2 linked regions of the Variovorax paradoxus genome follow. The protein of the gene in region 2 interacts with the protein of the main gene of each other region in a pairwise test. Links are inferred from orthologs where the notes say so. Each region holds a gene or a part of one and is shown on either strand. Other genes may lie near its edges.

Evidence for each region.
Region 1: the proteins of QFZ47_RS07360 (region 2) and grxD interact in binary tests that used the Escherichia coli proteins (3 or more experiments, as listed by UniProt). The link is inferred for Variovorax paradoxus from one-to-one orthologs.

What each region holds. Positions count from the first base shown.
Region 1 is NZ_JAUSXL010000002.1:3,010,611-3,013,920, forward strand. Bases 1-2,993 are described here. They hold grxD (Grx4 family monothiol glutaredoxin), read right to left. Parts: upstream 1,666-2,993; coding sequence 1,336-1,665; downstream 1-1,335. Other genes in these bases: paeA (polyamine export protein PaeA), read right to left, coding at 1-750; QFZ47_RS17835 (cupin domain-containing protein), read right to left, coding at 821-1,321; prmC (peptide chain release factor N(5)-glutamine methyltransferase), read right to left, coding at 1,695-2,543; prfA (peptide chain release factor 1), read right to left, coding at 2,546-2,993. Also shown: more of prfA, read right to left, coding at 2,994-3,310. UniProt on the Escherichia coli protein: Monothiol glutaredoxin involved in the biogenesis of iron-sulfur clusters.
Region 2 is NZ_JAUSXL010000002.1:752,355-755,418, reverse strand. What follows is about bases 232-2,978. They hold QFZ47_RS07360 (BolA family protein), read left to right. Parts: upstream 232-1,357; coding sequence 1,358-1,600; downstream 1,601-2,978. Other genes in these bases: hisG (ATP phosphoribosyltransferase), read left to right, coding at 2,924-2,978; murA (UDP-N-acetylglucosamine 1-carboxyvinyltransferase), read left to right, coding at 1,638-2,927; QFZ47_RS07365 (ABC transporter permease), read left to right, coding at 574-1,338; QFZ47_RS07370 (ABC transporter ATP-binding protein), read left to right, coding at 232-491. Also shown: more of QFZ47_RS07370, read left to right, coding at 1-231; more of hisG, read left to right, coding at 2,979-3,064. UniProt on the Escherichia coli protein: Involved in cell resistance against acid stress.

The sequences.
Region 1 (3,310 bases), 2.3 Mb from region 2 along the record:
CACCGGATAGGCCGAAAAAGGCTCGGCCACGATGCGCGCCCGCAGCACCGACTCCGGGTCGTCGTGCAGGAACCAGGCGATGTTGTCGCGCACCGTCATCACGCTGCTGACCAGCCGCGTGTCGAGTTCGAACACGTTGGCGATCACCTGCTGCTCGCGCACCGCGAGCACGCCCGCGCGCGCGCCGGCTTCGGTCATGGCCAGGATGTCGGCCGAGGTGATCTTGTCGTCGCGCACCAGCGGCATGCCCAGCAGCTTGAAGAGCATGTCGGTGGAGCGCGTGAAGAACCACACCAGCGGCTTGAAGGTGGTGATCAGCACCAGCATCGGCCCGACCATGCGCACCGCGATGCGCTCCGGGTCGCTCATGCCCAGGCGCTTGGGGAACAGGTCGGCAAACACCAGGAACACCGCGATGACGATCACGAACGAGCACAGGAAGGCCACGTTCGCCGAGGCTTCCACGCTCATCCAGTTCTCGAAGAAGCGCGCGAAGTAGGGGCTGAGCGAGCCCTCTCCCACCACGCCGCCGAGGATCGCCACCGCGTTGAGGCCGATCTGCACCACGGTGAAGTAGTGGCCCGGCTGCTCCTGGACCCGCAGCACCTTCTCCGCGCGTGAGTCGCCCTCGTCGGCCATCTGGCGCAGGCGCAGGCGGCGCGAGGCGGCCAGCGTGATTTCGGCGAGGGAGAAGAACGCGCTCATCGCGATCAGCAGAACGATGATGAGCAGGCTTTGGGTGAGAGTCATGGTGGCACGGCGAAGTGCACCATGGTGCCATGACTCGGCAGCACGAAGTGCGCGCAGCCTGGGGGAGAGCCTAGACCCCGCCGTGCGGGTGCGTGGGGTCGACCCAAAGTACCGATTCGGGTTTTTCCACCGGTTCGATGTCGAGGTTCACGGCCACGGCCTCGCCGTCGCTGCGGCACAGCACGCATTCGAGCGTCTCGGTGGCGCTGGCGTTGATTTCCTGGTGCGGCACGTAGGGCGGCACATAGATGAAGTCGCCCGGGCCGGCCTCGGCCGTGAACTCGAGCTTCTCGCCCCAGCGCATGCGGGCTCGGCCGCGCACCACATAGATCACCGATTCGAGGTGCCCGTGGTGGTGGGCACCGGTCTTGGCGTCGGCATGGATGGTGACGGTGCCGGCCCAGAGCTTCTGCGCACCGACGCGCGCGAAATTGATGGCCGCGGCTCGGTTCATGCCGGGGGTCTGGGCGGTGTTGGCGTCGAGCTGGTTGGCCGCGATCACGCGTACGCCGTCGTGCTTCCAGGCCGGCGCGGCCTTGCCCTCGTGGTCATGGCCGTGGTCGTGGCTCATGGCGGGCGCGGAAATCAGGCGGCGCTGCTGCCGCCCAGCACTTGCTGCAGCTCGCCCGACTCGTACATCTCCATCATGATGTCCGAGCCGCCGACGAATTCGCCCTTCACGTAGAGCTGGGGAATGGTGGGCCAGTTGCTGTATTCCTTGATGCCCTGGCGGATGCCGTCGTCTTCGAGCACGTTGACGGTCTTGAGCGTCTTGGTGTCGACGCCGACCGCCTTGAGGATCTGGATGGCGCGGCCGGAGAAGCCGCACATCGGAAAGCTCGCATTCCCCTTCATGAAGAGAACGAGGTCGTTGGACTTGACGAGATCGTCGATGCGTTGCTGGGCGTCGGACATGGGGACTCCTGAAAAGTGGACTGAGGGGATTATTTCACCGTGCGCCAGATCCCGCCGGAGCAGCGCTGGATGCCGGCAAGGTCGTTGCGGCTTTGGACTTGGGCGAAACCGCGCGCCTCGAGCAGCTGGCGCACGGCCATGGCCTGGTCGTGGCCATGTTCGAGCAGCAGCCAGCCGCCATCGGAAAGATGGTCCGGGGCCTGCTGCACGATCTGGCGGATGTCGACCAGCCCGTCGGGCCCGGCCACCAGCGCGGCCAGGGGCTCGTGCCGCAGCGCGGGCAGGTGCGGGTCGTCGGCCGCGATGTAGGGCGGATTGCTGGCGATGACCGCGTAGCCGCTGGCGGCGCCGTCCAGCCAATGGGCCTGGCGGAAACGCACCGGCAGGCCCAGGCGCTGTGCGTTGGCCTCTGCGACGGCCAGCGCATCGGCACTGGCATCGACCGCGTCGACCTCTGCATCGGGGCGCGCATGCTGCAGCGCCAGCGCGATGGCGCCGCTGCCGGTGCCCAGGTCGAGCACGCGCGGGGCATCACGGCCTTCGAGGCATTGCAGCGCCCAGTCGACCAGCGTTTCGGTGTCCGGGCGCGGCACCAGCACCCGTGCGTCCACGCGCAGGCCGAGGCCGTGGAATTCCTTCTCGCCGAGCAGGTAGGCCACCGGCTCGCCCGCCAGCCGGCGCGACAGTTGCGCCGCGAGCGCGGACCATGCCGCATCGGAAATGGCGTCGGTGTCGTGCGCCAGCAGCCATGCGCGGTCGTTCGGCGCGCGGCCCAGCGCATGCAGCAGCAGCAATTGCGCATCGAGCCGGTCGATACCCAGTGCCACGGCCGCGGCCAGCGCCTGGGCCACGGTGGATGGCGTGGTGGTCGCTGCCATGGTCATGCCGGCAGGCTCGATTCCAGCTCGGCCAGCTGCTCGGCCTCGCGCGCGGCGCGCAGCGCGTCCAGCACGTCGCCGAGGTCGCCTTCCATGATGGCCAGCAGCTTGTAGAGCGTGAGGTTGATGCGGTGGTCGGTGAGCCGGCCCTGCGGAAAGTTGTAGGTGCGGATGCGGTCGGAGCGGTCGCCGCTGCCGATCAGGCCCTTGCGCATGGCGGCATCCTTGGCGGCGCGCTCGCTGCGCTCCTTTTCCTGAATGCGGGCCGACAGCACCTGCAGCGCCTTGGCCTTGTTGCGGTGCTGGCTGCGGTCGTCCTGGCACTCGGCGACGATGCCCGTTGGAATGTGCGTGATGCGCACGGCCGAATCGGTCTTGTTGATGTGCTGGCCGCCCGCGCCGCTGGCGCGGTAGGTGTCGATGCGCAGGTCGGCCGGGTTGATCTGCACCGCCACCGTCTCGTCGGGCTCGGCCAGCACGGCCACCGTGCAGGCGCTGGTGTGGATGCGGCCCTGGGTTTCGGTGGCTGGCACGCGCTGCACGCGGTGACCGCCGGATTCGAAGCGCAGGTGGCCGAACACGTCGGTGCCCACGATGCGAAGCACCACTTCCTTGTAGCCGCCGAGCTCGCTCTCGCTTTCGCTCACCACTTCGCAGCGCCAGCCGGCGCGCTCGCAATAGCGCGTGTACATGCGCAGCAGGTCGCCCGCGAACAGCGCCGATTCGTCGCCGCCCGTGCCGGCACGGATTTCGAGAAATGCATTGCG
Region 2 (3,064 bases):
TGGTGGCGCAGGCGCTGGTGCACAAGCCGCCCGTCATCGTGCTGGACGAGCCCACCGCCGGGGTCGACGTCGAGTTGCGCCAGACGCTCTGGCAGTTTGTCGCCAGGCTCAACAAAGAGGGCAGCACCGTGCTGCTCACCACCCATTACCTCGAGGAAGCCGAAGCGCTGTGCAGCCGCATCGCGATGCTCAAGCTCGGCAAGGTGATCGCCCTGGACCGCACCAGCGAGCTCTTGAAGTCGGCCGCCAGCAACGTGCTGCGATTCAAGACCGATGCGATGCTGCCCTGGGCCATTGCCCAGCATGCGCGCATCACCGGGCGCATCGTGCAATTGCCGGCGCAGAACGCCCATGAAGTCGAACAACTGCTGGCCGCGATCCGCGAAGCCGGCGTGGCGGTGGAAGACGTGGAAATGCGCAAGGCCGACCTGGAAGACGTGTTCATCGACCTGATGGCGGGCGAGCAGACGCCGCTGGAGGTTGCGAGATGAGCGCCGCGCCGGGCCGCCCCAAGCAAGCGAAGCTCCCCCTCGGGGGGAAGCGAGGACACGCAGTGCCGAGCAAGGGGGCCCTATGATGGCCGTCACTGGTTGGCGCGCGCTGCTCTACAAGGAGACGCTGCGCTTCTGGAAGGTCGGTTTCCAGACGGTGGGCGCGCCGGTGCTCACGGCGCTGCTCTACCTGATGGTGTTCGGCCATGTGCTCGAAGACCATGTGAAGGTCTACGGTTCGGTCGGCTACACCGCCTTCCTGGTGCCGGGCCTGGTGATGATGAGCGTGCTGCAGAACGCCTTTGCCAACAGCTCGTCCTCGATCATCCAGAGCAAGATCATGGGCAACCTGGTGTTCGTGCTGCTCACGCCGCTGTCGCACTGGGGCTGGTTCTTCGCCTACGTGGGCTCGTCGGTGATCCGCGGGCTGGCCGTGGGGCTCGGCGTGTTCGTGGTCACGATCTTCTTCGCCATGCCGAGCTTCGTTGCGCCCATCTGGATCCTGGTGTTCGCGCTGCTGGGCTCCGCCATGCTCGGCACGCTGGGGCTCATTGCCGGCCTCTGGGCCGAGAAGTTCGACCAGATGGCGGTGTTCCAGAACTTCCTGATCATGCCCATGACCTTTCTGTCGGGCGTTTTCTATTCGATCGGCTCGCTGCCGCCGTTCTGGCAGGGCGTGAGCCACCTGAACCCGTTCTTCTACATGATCGACGGCTTCCGCTACGGCTTCTTCGGCGTGAGCGACGCCTCGCCCTGGCTCAGCCTGGGCATCGTCGGTGCCGCCTGGCTGGTGGTGAGCGCCATTGCCGTCCATTTGCTGCGTATCGGCTACAAAATCAGAGGCTGAAAGGCCCTTTTCAATTCCCATGACCGCCGAACAACTCCAGGCCCTGATCCAGTCCCACCTTCCCTGCGAGCACATCACGCTCGAAGGCGACGGCCGGCATTGGTACGCCACCATCGTCTCGGCCGAATTCGAGGGCAAGCGCGCCATTCAGCGCCATCAGCGGGTCTACGCCACCCTGGGTGCGAAAATGCATACCGACGAGGTGCATGCGCTCTCGATGAAGACCTACACGCCGGCCGAATGGGCGGCGTTGGAAAAATAACTCTCCGGCCCCCGGGCCCTGATTCGCTGGAAATTCGATGGACAAACTTCTGATTCGCGGCGGGCGCCAGCTCCGCGGCGAGGTACTCATTTCCGGCGCCAAGAACGCAGCCTTGCCGGAACTGTGCGCCGCGCTGCTGACCGACCAGCCCGTGACGCTGCACAACGTGCCGCGGCTGCAGGACGTGTCGACCATGCTCAAGCTGGTGCGCAACATGGGCGTTGCGGCCGAGCGCGACGGCAACGGCACGGTGCGGCTCGATGCGGGCGATCTCACCAACCCCGAGGCGCCCTACGAACTGGTGAAGACCATGCGCGCCTCCGTGCTGGCGCTGGGCCCGCTGCTCGCGCGCTTCGGCCACGCCAAGGTCTCGCTGCCGGGCGGCTGCGCCATCGGCTCGCGGCCGGTCGACCAGCACATCAAGGGCCTGCAGGCCATGGGCGCCGAGATCGTGGTCGAGCACGGCTACATGATCGCGAGCCTGCCGGCGGGCCGCACCCGCCTGAAGGGCGCTCGCATCCTGACCGACATGGTCACCGTCACCGGCACCGAGAACTTCCTCATGGCGGCCGCGCTGGCCGAGGGCGAAACGCTGCTCGAAAACGCCGCGCAGGAGCCCGAGATCGTCGACCTGGCCGAAATGCTGATCCGCATGGGCGCGAAGATCGAAGGCCACGGCACCAGCCACATCCGCATCCAGGGCGTCGAGAAGCTGCACGGCTGCGAGCACGCCGTGGTGGCCGACCGCATCGAGGCCGGCACCTTCCTGTGCGCCGTCGCAGCCACGGGCGGCGACGTATTCCTGCGCCATGCGCGGGCCGACCACATGGACGCCGTGATCGACAAGCTGCGCGATGCCGGCTGCACGGTCGCGCCGGAAGAGGGCGGTGTGCGCATCAGCTCCAGGGCCCCGGCCTGCGAGCACCTCAAGGCGCAGAGCTTCAGCACCACCGAGTACCCGGGTTTTCCGACCGACATGCAGGCCCAGTTCATGGCCCTGAACGTGATCGCGCGCGGCGCCTCGATGGTCACCGAAACCATCTTCGAGAACCGCTTCATGCACGTGAACGAGATGGTGCGCCTGGGCGCCACGATCCACGTCGAGGGCAAGGTGGCGATGGTCGAGGGCGTGCCCCAGCTTTCGGGCGCCACCGTGATGGCCACCGACCTGCGCGCCTCGGCCAGCCTCGTGATCGCCGGGCTCGTGGCCGACGGCGAGACGCTGGTCGACCGCATCTACCACCTGGACCGCGGCTACGACCGCATGGAAGCCAAGCTGCGCGGCCTGGGTGCCGACATCGAACGCATTTCGGGAGCCGCCGCATGATCACCCTGGCGCTCTCGAAGGGCCGCATCTTCGAAGAGACGATGCCCCTGCTGGCCGCAGCCGGCATCGAGGTCACCGAAGACCCCGAAAAATCGCGCAAGCTGATCCTGGCCACCAGCCGGCCCGACGTGCGCGTG